4 regions of the Brachybacterium zhongshanense genome follow, and region 3 is predicted to be linked to each of the others. Evidence: riboswitches for the same ligand, from Rfam matches in the RefSeq annotation. Region 3 holds a riboswitch; each other region holds the start of a gene.
What was found. Region 3 has a riboswitch for thiamine pyrophosphate ahead of ACZ5AJ_RS08470 (ECF transporter S component). Riboswitches for the same ligand answer to the same signal wherever they lie in the genome.
Positions count from the first base shown of each region.

Region 1: linked by a shared signal. The riboswitch ahead of ACZ5AJ_RS12025 (TenA family protein) and the one ahead of ACZ5AJ_RS08470 (ECF transporter S component) in region 3 are both predicted to bind thiamine pyrophosphate.
Region 2: linked by a shared signal. The riboswitch ahead of thiO (glycine oxidase ThiO) and the one ahead of ACZ5AJ_RS08470 (ECF transporter S component) in region 3 are both predicted to bind thiamine pyrophosphate.
Region 4: linked by a shared signal. The riboswitch ahead of thiC (phosphomethylpyrimidine synthase ThiC) and the one ahead of ACZ5AJ_RS08470 (ECF transporter S component) in region 3 are both predicted to bind thiamine pyrophosphate.

Region 1 covers NZ_AP043790.1:2,684,463-2,689,085, reverse strand. The annotation lists gene ACZ5AJ_RS12035 (serpin family protein) at 1-906, shown strand, start outside; gene ACZ5AJ_RS12030 (TenA family protein) at 936-1,715, opposite strand; gene ACZ5AJ_RS12025 (TenA family protein) at 1,712-2,533, opposite strand; TPP riboswitch at 2,521-2,613, opposite strand; gene ACZ5AJ_RS12020 (HAD family hydrolase) at 2,688-3,389, shown strand; gene ACZ5AJ_RS12015 (TetR/AcrR family transcriptional regulator) at 3,431-4,012, opposite strand; gene ACZ5AJ_RS12010 (Bcr/CflA family efflux MFS transporter) at 4,144-4,623, shown strand, end outside.
Region 2 covers NZ_AP043790.1:3,446,587-3,451,209, forward strand. The annotation lists gene ACZ5AJ_RS15275 (LamB/YcsF family protein) at 1-191, opposite strand, end outside; gene ACZ5AJ_RS15280 (hypothetical protein) at 316-1,176, shown strand; gene thiE (thiamine phosphate synthase) at 1,188-1,892, opposite strand; TPP riboswitch at 1,961-2,066, shown strand; gene thiO (glycine oxidase ThiO) at 2,061-3,299, shown strand; gene thiS (sulfur carrier protein ThiS) at 3,296-3,538, shown strand; gene ACZ5AJ_RS15300 (thiazole synthase) at 3,541-4,383, shown strand; gene ACZ5AJ_RS15305 (ThiF family adenylyltransferase) at 4,377-4,623, shown strand, end outside.
Region 3 covers NZ_AP043790.1:1,875,017-1,879,639, reverse strand. The annotation lists gene ACZ5AJ_RS08475 (ATP-binding cassette domain-containing protein) at 1-1,240, opposite strand, end outside; gene ACZ5AJ_RS08470 (ECF transporter S component) at 1,237-1,917, opposite strand; TPP riboswitch at 2,017-2,124, opposite strand; gene ACZ5AJ_RS08465 (hypothetical protein) at 2,164-2,739, opposite strand; gene ACZ5AJ_RS08460 (M13 family metallopeptidase) at 2,747-4,623, opposite strand, start outside.
Region 4 covers NZ_AP043790.1:1,726,133-1,730,755, reverse strand. The annotation lists gene ACZ5AJ_RS07805 (molybdopterin oxidoreductase family protein) at 1-629, opposite strand, end outside; gene thiC (phosphomethylpyrimidine synthase ThiC) at 703-2,478, opposite strand; TPP riboswitch at 2,473-2,583, opposite strand; gene ACZ5AJ_RS07795 (L-lactate permease) at 2,710-4,317, opposite strand; gene ACZ5AJ_RS07790 (SurA N-terminal domain-containing protein) at 4,569-4,623, shown strand, end outside.

The DNA.
Region 1 (4,623 bases), 810 kb from region 3:
TCCGCCGTCCTCGCCGACGCGGCCTGGATCCAGGACGGTCTCGACGTCGAATCCGACTACCTCGACGACCTGGCCCGGTACCTCGACGTCGGCCTGCACACCGCCGACTTCACCGAGGACTCCGAGCGAGAGTCCGCCCGCGAGGACATGAACGCGTTCGTCGACGAGCAGACGGACGGCCTCATCCCCGAGCTCGTCCCCGCCGACGCCCTCAGCGCATCCACGCGCCTCGCGCTCATCAACGCCCTCCACCTCCAGGCCGCATGGACCAAGACTCTCACCGTGCTCGGGGACCGGTCCTTCACCCGCTCCGACGGCCCCGCTGTCGACGTCCCCATGCTCGGGGCCGACACCACCAGCTGGTACGAGGACGACCTCGCCCAGGCCACGATGCTGACCACCTACGGCGGCGACCTCGGCCTCGTGCTGGTCCGCCCGACGGGGACCCTGTCCGACATCCTCGACGCCTGGGCCCCCGACGGCTCGGGCGGCGCCGACGGCGAGTCCGTCCTCGACGCTCTCCTGACGGCGATGGGCGAGCAGGGCGAGCCGGTCCAGGTCGCCCTGCCCGCCTTCGACATCGACTGGTCGGCATCCCTCGTCGATCTGCTGAGCGACCTCGGCATGACGGACGCCCTCGGGGACGCCGCCGACTTCTCCGGCATCACCGGTGCTGCGGATCTCCAGATCACCGAGGTCCTGCAGAAGGCCGTCATCACCGTGGACGAGCACGGCATGGAGGCCGCCGCTGCGACCGCCGTGATGATGGAGGAGGGCGCCGCGGACATCGGCGAGCCCCGCACCCTCGACCTCGACGTCCCCTTCCTCTACCTCGCCATCGAGACCTCGACCCTGACGCCCCTGGTCGTCGGCTGGATCGGCGATCCCTCCCAGACCCGCGACTGACCACGCAGCGGCCCGGCGACGCAGGCAGGTCAGACGGCGTCGAGCGCCTGCTGCCAGAAGGCCGCCTCGAGGCGCGTGGCGGTGCGGAAGATTCGCGTGAGCTCAGCCAGGCGACGATCCGTGAGCGCCTCGACGGGGTTCGCAGCGGTGGCGAGGGCACCGGCTGAGGTGCGGTCGCCAGCCCCGACCTGCGCATATGTCGGGCCCGCTGGTGCCGGGCCCGCTGCTGCGGAGCCGATGCCTGCGGGGCCGATGCCTGCGAGCTCGTCGAGGCGGGCGATGGCCGCACGGGCCGAGGCCTGGAAGTCCTCGCCCGCGTACTCCGCGATCCAGTCGCCGTAGGCGTGCTCGGGCCGTCCCTCGAGGCGCGGAGCGAGGCGGGTCCCGATCTCCGCGTAGCCGATCGCGCACGGTGCGAGGGCGACATGGAGGTCCAGGAGATCGCCGGAGGCGCCGCAGTCCAGGACGAAACGGGTGTAGGCGACGGTCCCCATGCGCTCATCGGTCGCCTCGAGCTCGGCGGGGGATATGCCCCATGACGCGGTCAGACGAGCATGCAGGGAGGTCTCGGTGAGGACGCCCGAGAGCGCGTACGAGGCCTGACGGATGTCGTCCAGGCTGCGCGCCTTGTATGCGGCCAGGGCGTAGGCGCGGGCGAACTGGATGAGGAACAGATAGTCCTGGACGAGATAGTCCTGGAACGCCGGGAGCGGCAGCGTGCCTTCTCCCAGCTGCTCGACGAAGTCGTGGCGGGTGTAGGCGTCCCAGTCGTCGGCGGTCTCGGCGCGCAGGTGCTCGAACAGGGTCATCGGCGCGCCTCCTCGAGGTCTCGCGCGGCCGGGGCGAGGCGCGCGTCCGCGTAGGCGGAGTCGAAGAAGCGCAGCTCGAGGTCGACCGCGCGGGAGAAGGCCCCGTGCACGGCGGCGAGCCGATCAGTCCCGTCGGGATCAGTCCCGTCGCGATCGTCCCTCTCGAGGTCTGCACCCGCGCGATCGAGCTCCGAGCGGAGGAAGGCGACGAACCCGCGGAAGCCGGGATTGTCGTGCAGCCCGATCCACTCGGCGTGCACGAAGCTCTCCGGGAGCGGATGCGGGGCGGCCTGCGCCCAGTCGAGGTAGAGCCATTCGGTCACGAGCAGGACCGCGAGCACGACCGCATAGTCGCGGGAGGCGGCGGCCTCGCGGAACAGGTCCAGGAAGCCCGAGGTGGCCTCCGAATCGGGGATGGTCGCACGCCGCTGCTCGTCGACGCCGAGAGCGTCGAGGGCCCGCAGGAAGTAGGTGTTCTCGTCTCCGGCGACCTCTCCCGCGAACTGTGCGAGGCGCAGGCGGGCGGTCGGGGTGTCGGCCGCTGCGATCCCGGCGCCGATCAGCATGAGGAAGCTGTCCAGGAACCGATGGTCCTGGACCAGATAGCCGGCCATGACGTCATCGGGGACCTCGCCGGTGTGCAGCTCCCGCACGAAGCGGTGGCCGACGGCGAGGTCCCAGGTGGGGCCGGAGCCCTGCCGGAGACGGGCGGTGAAGGTGGAGCCGGTGGCGGTGGAGGCGCTGCCGGGGTCCTCCGGACGAGTCCGGGGAGCGGGCGGCTCCTCCGAGCGCAGGCCTTCCGAGCGCAGTTCTTCCATGACATTCCTCCGCGAGCATTGACTCGATCAGGTTCCTCGGGTGTGTTCTCAGCCCCGGCGGGGCACCCCGTGTCCGCCGACGAGCGTAGCGGATCCCGGAGCAGGAGGGGGAGGAGCGGATGCGTGCTGGGGACAGCCTGCCTAGGGTGGGTGCATGGACAGCGGAAGCGAGGGCGCCGGCCCGTCGGAGGACTGCGGCGACTCGCCGAGACCGTCGCTCGAGGCGTTCCGCGCGCTCGTGCTGGACCCGACGATGCAGGTGGTCGTCAGCGACCTCGACGGCGTGCTCCGCCGCTTCGACGAGCATCTGTGGGAGCGTCTGGATGCGCACCTCGGCCGGCCGACGGACACCGCCTATCGAGCGATCCTGCGCAGCCCGCTGCTGGGGGAGGTGGTCCGCGGGCGTGCCACCCATGCGCAGTGGCGGCAGCGGATCCTCGAGGATCTCGAGGCCGACGGCATCGACCCCGACACGGCGCACGAGGCGCTCAGGACCTGGCTCGACAGCGCTCCCGCGCTCGATCGCGGCGTGCTCGGCGTGCTCGAGGACGCTCGGCGCGCGGGTCGGGAGGTCTTCGTCTTCACCAACGGCACCGACCGGGTGCGCGAGGAGCTGCGCGGATTCGGCCTGGACAGGATGCTCCGGCCCGATGGCTCCGGGGACCGTCTGCTGAACTCGGCCGAGCTCGGCGCCGCGAAGCCCGACGCCGAGGCCTACGATGCCGCGCACGCCCGCATCCAGCAGGTCCTCGGGCGGAGCATCCCGCGCTCGGCGGTGGCCTTCCTCGACGACTCCGCCCGGCATGTCAGCGGTGCGCGCGAGGCGGGCTGGCGGGCCGTCCTGCTCCGGGACTGACGCTCCCCGGCTGACGCGCCCCGGCCGATGCGCCGCGGCGGTCATCGCCCCAGCGCGGTGAGCAGCTCGCCGACGTCGGCCGCGGCGCAGTCGAAGGCCTGGTCGGCATAGCCCTCGACCCCGGAGCTGACGATCGAGCCGTTGGCGACATGCAGCACGAGCGGTGCGTGAGCGGCCGGATATCCGCAGGCGATCAGCAGGGTGCGCAGGTCCTCGTCCATGCCGGGGCGGGATGAGCGCATGCGCTCGTGCAGCAGCGGGCTCTCGCGCACCCCGTCGAGCGCCGCGCCGACGCGGCCGACGATGCCCTCGGGAGTGTCCCCCCAGATCGTGCGGATGACGCGCGCCCCGATCTCGGCGGGGGCCAGGCCCGGGTGCGCGCCCTCGAGGGCCTCGCGGGTGGCCTGGGCGCGCACCTCCTCGTCGGCCTCGAGGCATCGCACGAGCAGATCCTCGCGGGTGGAGAAGTAGTAGCCGACGGAGCTCGAGGGGACACCGGCGACCTCGGCGACCCTGCGATGCGACACCGCCTGCATCCCCTCCGCGTGCAGCAGCTCCCGCGCCGCCTCCAGGATCGCCGCACGGCGCTCGACGGCACGGCTCTGCTGTGCTCTCTCGGACACACCCGCCTCCTTGTCTTGGACGACCGTCCAAACTCGTCGTAGTCCGCTCCGGGGCGTTCGGCCCGCCTCCGGGCGGACGCTCCGGTCTCATCGTCCTCCCCTCGCGGCGACTGCGAGAGAAAGTCCAGGTCATGAGCATCCAGGTGGATGGTCCCGTGTGGACCGACGCGGCCGGCGCCGAGAAGCCCGCGTTGGTCTCCGCGATGCCGATGGTGACGACGGCGGTCGAGCCGACGGCAGTGCCTCCGACGGCGGTCCCTGCGATGCCCTCTGCGTCGGCGCGCGTGCCGGGACGGGCGTCGATGGTCGCACTGATGTCCGTGCTGATCGGGGCCGTCGCGCTCCCGTCGCTCGGGATCGACATGTATCTCGCGTCGCTGCCGGAGATCCGGGAGGTCTTCGGCGTGCCCGTGGGGATCTCGCAGCTGACGCTGACGCTCTTCATGCTCATGCTGGGCATCGGGCAGCTCGTCGGCGGAGCCGTCTCCGACGCGGTCGGGCGTCGTCGGCCCCTGATCCTCGGGCTCGCGCTGTTCGTGACCGGTTCCGTGCTCGCGGCGCTCGCGCTCGGCATCACCCTCCTGCTGGTCGCCCGTGTGCTGCAGGGAGCG
Region 2 (4,623 bases), 1.6 Mb from region 3:
CTGCGCATCGTCGAGGGGTCCCCGGCATGGCCTCCGCAGGCGATGTTCGCCGTGGTCACGATGTCGAGCATGGCCTCGTCATCGCCCATCGACCAGGCGCCCCAGCCCTCGCCGAGGTCGGCGTTCAGGTCGATCGGCGAGCGGGGAGGGGTGCCCTGCGGCGGGTCCTGCGAGAGGGTGCGGGCGGTCATCGAGGTCGTCTCCTCCTCGGGATCGACGGGGATCGGGCCGACGGGGCGTGCCGAAGTCGCCCGATCGAGCTGCGGCACCCTCCCATTGTCGTCCCCCCTGTCCTGAGCCCGTTACGCTCGCACGATGAGCGAACCCGGTGATCGCCCAGCCCGCCCCCGCCCTGACGACGCCCGCGCCGCAGGCCCTCGCGCGCACGGCACGGGCTCGGTGCTCGCACGCGCCGGCGCCTCGGAGCCGGAGCCGCTGCTGTCCCTGACCGACGAGCAGCTCGTCGGCCTGGAGGGGACCGATGCGCGTCAGCCGTCCGCGCTGCCCTGGCTCGACGCCCGGCCGGACCGGGTCGAGGAGGCCGCCGAGGTCGCTGTGCGGGGCCTGCTCGCAGCCGGCCGGCTCGAGCCGTTCCGCGACCCGGGGACGGGGGCGGAGGGGCTGCGGCCGGACCCGGAGCTCGCCGAGGTCCTCGTCCTGCGCCGGACCGCCGCGGTCTTCACCACCCTCGAGCGGACGGTGCGGACCGTGGACGGCGCCGCGACCCGTCGCGTCCACTGGTACGTCGATCCCGACGGCGTCCTCGAGGAGGAGGTCACGGGAAGCGGGATCCATCGCTTCACGCCGCTGCGCCCTGCCCAGGCGGCCGGGCGCCTCGCCGCGGTGATCGACCCCGACGGGACTGCCGGGGACAGCCCCGTCCACGACTCGCCGACGGAGAGCGCCCCGCAGCGCCGGGTCGTGCTGCGCGCCTCGGAGCTGACGGAGACCAGCGCGATGGCGCGCCGGCTCGCGGCGGCCCGCGGGATCGCGGTGCTCACCTCCGTGCGCTCGAGCGATGCGGGAGTGCGACAGGTCAGCCTCTATCCGACGCCCGAGGAGGTGCTCCTGATGGAGGCGCTCGACCCCACCGCCCCGGATCCGCGCCTGCAGGTGACGGTGCTGGACGCGGACGCTGTGAGGGCACTCGCGGTGGAGGTCGTCAGCTCCCGCTGAGCGGCGGGCCGTCAGCTGGCGTCGAGCGCCTCCCTGAGGGCGCGCGCGGCGGCCTCCGGATCCTCCGCAGCGGTCACGGCCCGCACGACGACGATGCGCTCGGCACCCGTCGACAGGATCTCCGGCACGCGGTCCGCATCGATCCCGCCGATCGCGAAGAACGGCTTGGGCTCGGGACCGGTCCGCTCGGCGGCCGCACGGGGGAGGTCGAGGCCGACGGGCTCGCGGCCCGGCTTCGTCGGCGTCGCCCAGACGGGCCCGGTGCAGAAGTAGTCGATGCCGGGATCGGCGTCGGCCTCGTGCATCTGCTCGAGGGTGCGGGTGGAGCGGCCGACGAGGACGTCGGGACCGACCAGCGCGCGAGCATCCGCCGTGGTCAGATCCCCCTGCCCGAGGTGGAGCACATCGGTGCCGGCGAGCACCGCCACGTCGGCCCGGTCATTGGCGGCGAGCAGCGCGCCGTGGGCGTCGGCGACGGGACGCAGCGCCCGCAGCGCCTCGACCTCGGCACGGGCCTCGGCGCCCTTGTCGCGCACCTGGAGGATGTCCACGCCCCCGCGGAAGGCGGCGTCGGCGAAGGCGAGCAGGTCATCGAGCCCGCGGGAGAGGTCCACGCACACGTACAGGCGCGCGCTCGCGAGGGCGGCTCGGCGCTGCTCGCCGGTCTCGTCCCGGCTCGCGCGTCGCCGGGAGGGGGTCTGCTGATCAGCGGTCATGCGCACAGCGTCCCACAGCAGGACCCGCCGGACGGCCCGACAGCGCCGATCGGGGGCGCGTAGACTCGGCTCCGTTCCGTGGGAGCCCGGTCGGCGGGCTGAGAGGGCGCGAGGCGCCGACCACCAGCACTGGATGCGGATCATGCCGTCGTCAGGAGGAATGCGCCCGTGCAGCGTGTCGTCATCATCGGAGCAGGCATCGTCGGCCTGCTCACCGCCCATGAGCTGCGCCGTCGCGGGCATCGCGTCGAGATCCGCTCCACCGGGGTCGCCGAGCAGGCGACCTTCGCCGCCGCCGGGATGCTCGCGCCCGCCGCCGAGATGCAGTACGGCCAGAGCCCGCTGTGGCGGATGATGCGCGAGGCCGAGCAGGACCATCGCGCGCTCGCCGCCCGCCTCGCCGAGCGCAGCGCGGCCCGCTCGTCGGCCGGGGCGGACCCTCTGCCCGATCCGGGCTACCGCGATGCCTCGACCCTCGTCGTCGGCCGCGACGCGGGCGACCTCGCAGCCCTGAGCGACCTCGCCGCCGTGCAGCGGCGCAGCGGCGCCTCCGTGCGCGAGCTGACCGGCGCCGAGGCGCGGCGCGAGGAGGGCGCCCTCCTGCGCGGCATCAGCGGAGGCGTGCTCCTCGAGAGCGACCACCAGGTCGATCCGCGCCGCCTCGCCGCCGCGGTCCGCGCCGACCTCGAGGCCGACGGCCCCGACGGGCCCGCCGTCCCGATCCGCCTCGGCGCCGTCCGCTCCCTCGCGGAGCTCGACCCCCTCCCGGAGGCCGACGACGACGCGGCCCCCGCCGACAGGATCATCCTGGCCGCCGGGCTCGGCGTCCCCGGGATCGACGGCCCCCACCGCGCTCTCGACCTGGCGATGCGGCCCGTGCGCGGAGACGTGCTGCGCCTGCGCGTCCCCGACTCCCTGCTGCTGCCGGGGGAGGAGAACCTGGTGGGCCGCACCGTGCGCGCGATCGTGCGCGGCCGGCCCGTCTATCTCGTCCCGCGGGACGACCGGACCCTCGTGCTCGGCGCCACCAGCCGGGAGGACGACCTGGCAGGCACCTCCACCGGCGGTGTGCTGCAGCTGCTGCAGGATGCCGCCGAGATCCTCCCGGCGATCCGCGAGACCGAGCTGATCGAGGTCACCACCCGCGACCGCCCCGGCACCCCCGACGACATGCCCCTGCTCGGCGCCGTCCCGACCGATCCTCGCGTGATCGTCTCCACCGGATGCCACCGTCACGGGATCCTGCTCTCGGCGTGGGCCGCGCAGCGCACCGCCGACCTGGTCGACGGCGCGCCGCTCCCGCCCGAGCACGCCGAGCTGATGGACGCCGTCCGGCCCGACCGCTTCACCCCCGCACCGCAGCCCGCGCGCACGAGCGCGTCCCCCGCCCTCGAGGAGGCCCGATGACCATCACGCTGAGCGTCAACGCCGAGGAGGTCGAGGTCCCCGCGGCCTGGACCGTCCGGGACCTGGTCGCCCATAGGCTCGGTCAGCAGGTCGGCGAGGACGGACGATCGGCCGACGGCGGAGCGCTCGGCGTCGCCGTCGCCCTCGACGACGCCGTCGTCCCCCGCAGCCGCTGGGCCGCGACGCCGCTGGCCGCCGGGGCCCGCTGCGAGTTCGTCACCGCCGTCCAAGGAGGCTGAGCATGGGCACCACCGCCGTCCTGACCGAGGATCCTCTGGTCATCGCCGGGGAGCCGCTCTCCTCGCGCCTGATCATGGGGACCGGGGGCGCGACCGACCTGGCCGCCCTCGAACGGGCGCTGGTCGCCTCCGGGACCGCCCTGACCACCGTCGCCATGCGCCGCTTCTCCGCCGAGACCGGCAACTCCGTGTTCGCCATGATCCGGCGCCTCGGCATCCGCGTGCTGCCCAACACCGCCGGCTGCTACAGCGCCCGCGACGCGATCCTCACCGCCGAGCTGGCCCGCGAGGCCCTCGAGACCGACTGGATCAAGCTCGAGGTCATCGCCGACGAGGACACCCTCCTGCCCGACGGGATCGAGCTGCTCGAGGCCACCGAGCAGCTGGTCCGCCGCGGCTTCACGGTCCTGCCGTACACGACCGACGACCCCGCCCTGGCCCGTCGGCTCGAGGACGCGGGAGCGGCCGCCGTCATGCCGCTGGGATCGCCGATCGGCACCGGCCTGGGCATCCTGAACCCCCACAGCATCGAGCTGATCTGCGAGCGCGCCGGCGTGCCCGTCGTCCTCGACGCCGGCATCGGCACGGCCTCCGATGCGGCGCTCGCCATGGAGCTGGGCTGCTCGGCGGTCCTCGCCGCCTCCGCCGTGACCCGCGCCCAGGACCCCGAGGCGATGGCCCGCGCCATGGACCTTGCCGTCCGCGCGGGGCGCTCCGCTGCGCTCGCCGGGCGCATCCCGCGGCGTCGTCTCGCCCGCGCCTCCTCGGCCTTCGACGGCCTGATCGACCCCGTCGCCGCCGTCGCCGCCGACGCCCCTCGCGGACGGGAGGCCGAGTCATGGTGAGCCTCCCTCCGCTGGTCGAGCCCGGGCCCGAGCTGACCCCCGCCCAGATCGAGCGCTTCCGCCGCCAGATCACCCTCGCGCGCATCGGCACGCTGGGGCAGCGCCGCCTCGGGAACGCGCGCGTGCTGGTCATCGGCGCCGGAGGGCTCGGGACCCCTGCCCTGCAGTACCTCGCGGGGGCGGGCATCGGCACCCTCGGCATCGTCGACGACGACGTCGTGGACCTCTCCAACCTGCACC
Region 3 (4,623 bases):
TCGCCAGCCGACGCTGCTCGCCGCCGGACAGGGTGTAGGGGTTCGCCTCTGCGAGCTGGTCGAGGCCCGCGGCGGACAGCAGGCGGTCGACGAGGTCGGAGTCATCCGCCCAGGGAGAGGCCTGCGCCTCGTCGCGCACGGTGGCGGCGACGAAGGAGTGCTCGGGGTTCTGCGGGACCCAGGCGAGATCACGCCCGGACGGAGGGTCGACGCGGCCTCCGGCCGGGGCGTCCAGGCCGAGGAGAACCCGCAGCAGACTCGTCTTGCCGCTGCCGCTGGGGCCGCAGAGAACGGTCAGCGTCCCCGCGCGCAGCGTCAGATCGATGCCGCGGGCGAGCACACCGGACGTGCCGTCGCGGCGGGCGATCGCGGTGTCGGTGAGCGAGGCCACGACGTCTCCCCGAGCCCGAGCAGCCTGGTCGCCGGGCGGAGGCTGCTCGCCGCCGCCCGCGATGGGCCCCGGCCCTGCGACAGGCCTCGCGAGCGATCCCGACCCCGCCGCGGACCCCGCCATGGTTCCCGTCATGGATCCCGTCAGGGATCCCGCGACGGGCGGCTGCACGAGTCGCGGATGCGCCTCGAGGACCTCGTCGGGGGGACCGTCGGCCAGGATGCGGGCTCCGTCGCCGAGGACGATGAGACGCTCGACGTGCTCGGCCCACGGCACGACATCGTGGTCGGCGACGACGAGCGTCGCGTCGCCGATCACGTCCAGGATCGCCCGTCGGACGGTGCCCGCCGTCCTGCCATCCAGCATGGACGTCGGCTCGTCCAGCAGCAGCGCCCCCGGGCCGAGGGCGAGAGCCCCGGCCAATGCGATCCTCTGCTGCTGGCCCCCGGAGGCTTCCCACGGCGGACGGGTGGAGTCCACGTCGACGCCGGCCGCGTCGAGGGACTCTCGGACCCGATCGGCGATCTCGGCGCGGTCGAGCGCCGCGTTCTCCGGCCCGAACGCCGCCTCGCGGCCGACGGTCGCAGCGATCAGAGCGTTCGTCGGGTTCTGCAGCAGCAGACCGCGCTCCCCGGGGCGCGCGGCCCCGGGGGCCTCGCCCCGGAGCTCCCCGGCCTCGGGATCGAGCAGACCCGCGAGCGCCCGCAGAACAGTCGACTTGCCGCTGCCGCTGGCTCCGGTCAGGAGCACCCGCTGACCGCGGGGGATCTCCAGGGTGAGGTCGTGGACCGTCGGGTCCAGGCGCGACTGCGGGCGCCAGCTGAGCCCACGCAGCTCGAGAGAGGTCATCCGGAGATGGCCCCGGACCCTGCCCGCGGGGTGCCGGAGGCGCCGGAAGCATCCTCGGCAGAGCTCTCCCGTGTGCCCTCACCTGCGGCTCGACGTGCGACGAGGCGCATCTCGGCGTGCTCGCGTCCCGCGGGCAGCGCGTCCAGCGCACCGGTCTCCGCCAGTGCGCGCACGACCGCCCAGCCCAGCGCACCGCAGGCGAGCGCGCCGGAGACCAGGGCGAAGCCCAGCAGGACGATGGCGAACGGCCAGCTCATCTCCGGGTAGTAGGCGAAGCGCTCATAGACCCATTCCAGGGCTGCGGCGATCACGCCGCCGAGGATCGCCACCGGGAGCGTGAATCGGCGGTAGCGGAAGGCCAGGAAGGCGATCTCGACGCCTCCGCCCTGCAGGACCCCGGAGACGACGGTGCCCCAGCCCCACTGGCCGCCCAGGAGCATCTCGAGGCTGGCAGCGATGAGCTCGGCGAGGAGCGCGGCGCCGGGCTTGCGCACGACGAGAGCCGCGATCATCGCGGGCAGGAACCAGATGCCCATCAGGAGCCCCTCGGCGGGCCGGAACAGGGCGGTGAGCGGGCCGATGAGGCTGTACAGCGCCCCATATCCCAGGAACGCGACGCCGAAGGCGGCGCCGATCGCGACGGTGACCAGCAGATCCACGGTGCGGAAACGCGTCATCTCATACTCCTTCCACGAGCGGAAGGGGCGCAGGCGCATCGCAGCGGCGGACGATCGTGCGCCGTGCGTCGCGCGCCGACGGCGTGCGACGGGGATGCTCCCGCGGAAATCCCGACTCCCTACGCCGGTGTGACCCGGATCAGGTTCGAGGGTCTGCGCACTGCTGCGCACTCTCAGCACCCGGATGGTGCTCCCCTGTCAGTTGGATGACCGTCCGCGAGCATACCGCAGCCCGGGCTCGTGCGCTCAGCGGCGTGCGCGGATCGCCTGGTCGACGGCCTCGGCGGTCGCGACCGGGTCATCGGGGGAGAAGAGGAAGTGGGGTCCCTCGCGGCTGATGATCTCGACCATGGTCCCGGGGCGCGTGACCAGCAGCCGATAGGTCTCCTGGGCCTCGCCGGTGGTGAAGATGCGCCGTCCGCCGACGGGCCTGAGCTCCTCAGGCGTCGAGGACATCGCCCGCCCTCGACGCCACCCGTAGCCGCCCACGGTCACCCCCACGCTGGAACCGGGGACCTCGCGCAGCTGGACGGTGCGGAACTGCTCGAGCGGCCACGGACGCCGCGGAAGGAACCCGCCGAGGCTGACGGTCACCCCGTGCTCGTCGACGATGAAGCGGGTGCGCTGGTTCATCCACGTCCACAGCGCGATCAGGACGAACACGCCCATCGCCGCGACCAGCAGCAGCGGCGAGTCGAGCGTCGGCCGCTGGGCGAGCACCGCGGTGGCGACGACGCCCGCCAGGAGCGTCAGTCCGATGCGGGTCCAGCCGACGGCCGTGGGCCGAGTGGTCCCGACGTAGAAGGGGGCCTCCGGTCTCATCGGCGGGTCACCAGATGCGGACGCGGTCCTCGAGGGCGCGGTGCATGGCATCGCCCTCGCGCACTCCGAAGGCCTCGTGGAACTCGTCGATGTGCCCCGCGGTGATGTTGCATCGGAACTCGGCGGGGGAGTGGGGGTCGGTGGCCAGCAGCTGGACGGCGGCCTGCGGGCGGTTCTTCGCGCGCCACACCGTCGCCCAGGAGAGGAAGACCCGCTGCAGGCCGGTGAAGCCGTCGACCTCCTCGGCCGCCGACTCGCCGGCGGTGGCCAGGTACGCCTTCACGGCGATCGAGAGGCCGCCGAGGTCGCCGATGTTCTCGCCGATGGTCAGGGCGCCGTTGACGCGATGCTCGTCGCCGAGGTCGCGGGGGCTGAGCTCGGAGTACTGGGCGATGAGGGACGCGGTGCGCTCGTCGAAGGCCGCCCGATCCTCCTCGGTCCACCAGGAGACCATGTTCCCGTCGCCGTCGTACTTCGAACCCTGGTCGTCGAACCCGTGCCCGATCTCGTGCCCGATCACGGCGCCGATGCCTCCGAAGTTCACGGCGTCGTCGGCGTCCGCGTCGAAGAACGGCGGCTGCAGGATCGCGGCGGGGAAGACGATCTCATTGGCGCCGGGGTTGTAGTAGGCGTTGACCGTCTGCGGGGTCATGTGCCACTCGTGGGGGTCGATCGGCCCGCCGACCTTGGCGAAGTCGAAGGCGGCGTCGGCCCGGCGCGCCTCGCGCACGGAGGCGACCAGATCGCCGGGGACCACCTCGAGGTCCTCGTAGGTCCGCCACTCCGAGGGGTAGCCGATCTTCGGCGTGAACTTCGCGAGCTTCTCGAGGGCCTTCTCCCGGGTCGCCGGGGTCATCCACTCGAGCTGCGAGATCGAGGAGCGATAGGCGTCGACGAGGGCGTCGACGAGGACGACCATGCGCTCCTTGTGGGATGCGGGGAAGTGCCGGGTCACGTACTCGCGACCGATCGCGAAGCCGAGCGCGCCCTCGACCACGCCGACCCCGCGCTTCCAGCGCTCCCGCAGCTCCTCGGCTCCCGACAGGACCGTCCCGTGGAAGGCGAAGTCCTCGTCGACCAGGGCCGAGTCCAGATACGGGGCGTAGGAGGAGACGGTGTGCAGGGCAAGCCAGCTGCGCAGCACCGCGAGGTCCTCGCCGGCGAGCAGCTCGGCGGCCGCCGAGACGTACTCCGGCTGACCGATCGAGACCACCTCGAGAGCGGCCGACGGCGCCTCGGTGCCCTCGAAGAAGGCGTCCCAGGGGAAGGCGGGCGCGAGCTCACGGCGCGCCTCGGCGTCCATCGGGTTGTAGGACCTCTCGCGGTCGCGCAGGCGCACCACGTCCACGTGGCAGTCCGCCAGCCGGATCTCGAAGTCCATGACCGCCCGGGCCAGAGCCGCCGCATCGCCCGCGACGAGGCCCTCGCGGCCGGCGAGGCCGACGAGCTCGGCGAGGTTCGTCAGATGGTCGACGTACGCCTCTCGGATCTCTGCATAGGAGTCCTCGCGGTAGTAGGACTCGTCCGGCAGACCGAGACCGGCCTGGTGGATCTTGACCTGGTAGCGGGTCGAGTCGCGGTCATCGGTCCATACGTACGCGGCGAGCGGTCCGGTGCCTGCGGCCGCCGACCCGGTCAGCCGCACGAGCTGATCCAGGGAGTCGACGGCGAGGATCTCCGTCAGCAGCGGCTCGAGGGGCGCGGTGCCGGCGGCCTCGATCGCCTCGGTGTCCATGAACGTCCGGTACAGGGCGCCGACCTTCTCGAGGTCGCTCGCGGGAGCCGCGTCCTCGGGCAGTGCCGCGGCGGCCTCCTCGACGATCGCCCGCACGTTCTCCTCGGACAGATCGCGCAGGCGACGGAACTCGCCGTCGCTCGCACGGT
Region 4 (4,623 bases), 150 kb from region 3:
GCGAGATGCTGCACGAACGGGGGCATGGTGGCGGCGACGTTCGACCCGAGCAGGAGGACGCAGTCCGATCCGCCGAGGTCGGCGAGCGGGAACGCGAGGCCCCGGTCCAGCCCCAGTGAACGGTTCGAGGCGGTCGCCGCGGCCGCCATGCAGAAGCGTCCGTTGTAGTCGATGAACCGCGAGCCCAGCACCACTCGGGTGAACTTCCCCAGCGCATAGGCCTTCTCATTGGTGAGCCCGCCGCCGCCGAACACGGCGACGGCGTCGGCGCCATCACGCTCCTGGAGCTCGCGGACCTTCCCCGCGATCAGGTCGAGAGCCTCGTCCCAGGAGGCATCGCGGAAGCCTCCGTCGGCAGTGCGGATCTGCGGGTGCAGCAGACGGTCGGGAGCGGTGAGGACCTCCGCACTCGTCCATCCTTTGCGGCACAGGCCTCCGAGGTTCGTGGGGAAGTCCCGCCCGTCCACGGTGACCTCCCCGGAGCCGTCCGATGCGGCTCCCGGCCCCACGGTCAACGACTGGGCGCACTGCAGGGCGCAGTACGGGCAGTGCGTCGCCGTGGTGCCGGGCACGGTGCCGACGGGCAACGAGGTCTTCGCCGGGCGCGCGGGGACGGTCGACAGGCTCATGCAACGAGGGTGCGATGGACCCCGGGCCTGCTCAGCATCCGATCAGCGCCCGGACCCTCCGGTCACGATCGGGTCACGGCACGGGGCGAGGGGTGGTCCCGTCGTCGCCGACGACAGTCGGATCCGGCAGATAGATGGCTCCTCCCCGCTCGACGAACTCCCGGCTGCGCTCCTGCATCCCGGCGATCGCAACCTGCGCCTCCGCGCTGCCGTAGGTGTCCCGGATGTCCTGGGAGATCCTCATCGAGCAGAACTTCGGCCCGCACATGGAGCAGAAGTGCGCGGTCTTGGCCGGCTCGGCGGGCAGCGTCTCGTCATGGAACGACTCGGCGGTCTCCGGGTCCAGGCCCAGTGCGAACTGATCCCGCCACCGGAACTCGAAGCGGGCCCTGGACAGCGCGGCGTCGCGGGCGGCCGCCCCCGGATGACCCTTGGCGATGTCCGCGGCATGCGCGGCGATCCTGTACGTCACGACGCCGGCGCGCACGTCCTCCCGGTCCGGCAGCCCCAGATGCTCCTTCGGGGTGACGTAGCAGAGCATCGCCGTGCCGTAGCGGGCGATCTCCGTCGCCCCGATCGCCGAGGTGATGTGGTCGTAGCCCGGGGCGATGTCCGTGACCAGCGGACCCAGCGTGTAGAACGGCGCCCCGGAGCACAGCTCCTGCTGGCGCTCGACGTTCTCCCGCACCTTGTGCAGCGGCACATGGCCGGGTCCCTCCACCATCACCTGGACGTCGTGCTCCCAGGCCCGATGGGTGAGCTCGGCCAAGGTGTCCAGCTCGGCGAACTGTGCGGCATCGTTCGCGTCGGCCAGGGAACCGGGTCGCAGCCCGTCCCCGAGGGAGAACGCGACGTCGTACCGTGCGAAGATCTCGCACAGCTCGTCGAAGCGGGTGTAGAGGAAGTTCTCCTGGTGATGGGCGAGGCACCACCCGGCCATGATCGATCCGCCCCGCGAGACGATGCCGGTGACCCGGTCCGCGGTCAGCGGCACGTAGCGCAGGAGCACTCCGGCGTGGACGGTCATGTAGTCCACGCCCTGCTCGCACTGCTCGATGACGGTGTCGCGATAGACCTCCCAGGTCAGCGCCGAGGCGTCGCCGTCGACCTTCTCGAGAGCCTGGTAGATCGGGACCGTGCCGATGGGGATCGGGGAGTTGCGGATCACCCACTCGCGGGTGGTGTGGATGTCGTCGCCGGTGGACAGGTCCATCAGGGTGTCCGCGCCCCAGCGGGAGGCCCAGCGTAGCTTCTCGACCTCCTCCGCGATGGAGCTGGTGACGGCTGAGTTGCCGATGTTGGCGTTGATCTTCACCAGGAACGCCCGGCCGATGATCATGGGCTCGGACTCCGGATGGTTGACGTTCGCGGGGATGATCGCCCGTCCGGCGGCGACCTCGGAGCGCACCAGCTCGACGTCGCAACCCTCCCGCAGCGCCACGAAGCGCATCTCGGGGGTGATCATGCCGCGCCTCGCGTAGTGCATCTGGGTGACGGTCCGCCCGGGCAGCGCCCGACGGGGGAGGGGCCGACGGCCCCGCCACTGCTGCGACGGACTGCCGCGGCGCAAGGCGGCCCGGCCGTCGTCGGCCAGTCTCCGTGCGCGCGCCTCATGCTCCTCGGTGTCGCCGCGCTCGGCGATCCACGGACTGCGCATCGGCGCCAGCCCCTCCTCGGGGACGCTGCCGGGGCCGGCGGTCCGGTACACCATGAACGGCTCGTTGGGGACCTCACCGGTGGGCTCCAGGTCGATGCGGGTCACCGGAACCCGGATCCCGTGCTCGGGATCCTCCAGATGGTCCAGGGAGTGCGAGGGGTACTGCTCGGACAGCGGGGAGCGCACAGTCATCTGCGGCCTCTCTTCCTACGCCGGTGCTAGCCGGATCAGGTTCTACGGTCCCGGGCGGCTGCAGCCCGGTCTCAGCCCTCTGCCGAGGGCCCCCGTGGGGTCGCGGACTGTCTATCACATGGGTGCCGGTGCGCAGCGCACCGTCCCGGAGTGCAGTGCACCGTCCCGGAGTGCGGCGGACCGTCCTCGGACGAGGAGAGCGAGGAGAGCGAGGAGAGAGGACCGTACGGCTCAGCCGCCCATGAGGGTGAGGACGAAGATCCACACGCACAGGAAGGCCAGCATCCCCAGGCTGTAGAGGATCGAGGCTCGCAGGATCTCGCTCTCCCGGCCGGACAGGCCCACGGCGCCTGCAGCGATCGCGATCGACTGAGGCGAGATCACCTTGGCGGCGTTCCCTCCGGCGGTGTTGGCCGCGACCAGGGTGGACGGCGTGAAGCCGATGGTCTCGGCAGTCGCGACCTGCAGCGGCGCGAACAGGGTGTTGTTGTTGACGACCGATCCCGTGAGGAACACTCCGATCCACCCGATCACCGGCGCGATCAGCGGGAACAGACGGCCGGTGGCGGCGAGCGCCGTGCCCATCGACGTCGAGCCCCCGGAGTAGTTGGCGATGTTCGCGAGGACCAGGATGACCAGGATCAGGGCGAGCGCCTTCCACAGGCTCGCGATGGTGGCGCGCAGCTCGTCGAGCAGCATCGATGCCGTGATCCGCGGAGTCGTCAGGTACGTCGCCAGGACCGCGAGCAGGATCGCGGTGCCGGTCGCTCCGAGGATGCTGAAGGTCCACGTCGCGGTCACGACGGTTCCCGAGGCCGTGGTGACGCTCCCCGTAAGCCCCGGGATGCCGGTCTCGAGCGTCGAGAAGGAGGGCAGACCCTCGGAGAACAGCGCCTTCACCGGCGGGATCGACCACAGCAGGATGACCAGCGAGAGGAAGTAGAAGGGGCTCCAGGCGACTCCCACCTCCTTCAGCGACGGCGCTGCGGTGCGGACCGGCTCCGGGGCGTCAGCCTCGCGGAACACCCGCTTCGGGGACCACACCCTGCACAGAGCGAAGATCGCGACCATCGCTCCGAGGCCTGCGGCCAGATCCGCGAGCTCGGGGCCGAGGAACCACAGCACCGCCGCCTGGATCCCGCTGAACACGATCGTCACCACCAGAGCGATGGGCCAGGTCTCCCGGAGCCCTCGCAGCCCATCGAGGATCACCACCAGGAGGAACGGGATCAGCAGGGTGAGCGGCTGCAGCACGATCACCAGGGCGCGCGACAGCTCGAGCACATCGAGCCCGGTCACCTGTGCCCCCACCAGCACAGGCACGCCGATCGCCCCGTATGCACCGGCGGCCGCATTGGCGACCAGCGAGATCATGGCCGCCCGCACGGGGCGGAAGCCCAGCTGCACGAGCAGCGCCGCGCAGATCGCGATCGGCACGCCGAATCCCGCCGCGCCCTCGAGGAACGCGCCGAAGGCGAAGCTGATCAGCAGCACCTGGATGCGCTGGTCGTCGGAGACCGCACCGATCGAGGCGCGGATGACGTCGAAATGACCGGAGGCGACGCTCAGTCGGTAGAGCCACACCGCCATCACGATGATGTATCCGATCGGCCAGATCGCCGTCAGCGCTCCCAGCATCCCGGCGCCCGCGGCGGCCGAGGCCGGCATGCCGAAGACTGCGAGCGCCACGACGACCTGCACGGCCAGGGCGATCAGTGCCGTCTTGATGCCGGACAGCTTGAACGCCACCAGGCACAGGAGGAACACGACGATGGGCAGGGCGGCGACCAGCGCCGACAACGGCAGGCAGCCCAGGGGGTCGATGGACTGGTACCACATGCGCGTCTCCTCACGAACGGGCGGTGGGAAGAGGACTGTCTGCAGAGGACCGAGGCTGTCGTCGATCGGCATCCTAAGGACCAAGGTCCCGGATGGTCACGATGGCGCGGCGGCGCGACAGAGTTCCGGAACGCCACTGTTCCTGGATGCGGCCTCAGTGCTCCCTGTCCGCATCCGGGACGCGATGCCCTGGTAGGACGTGTACCGTCGCCCGGGCCGTCCGCAGACGTCCGCGACAGGAGGACCACCCCATGCAGATCAAGCACGCCCTTGCGGCGCTCTCCCTCACCGCCGTCCTGGCGCTCG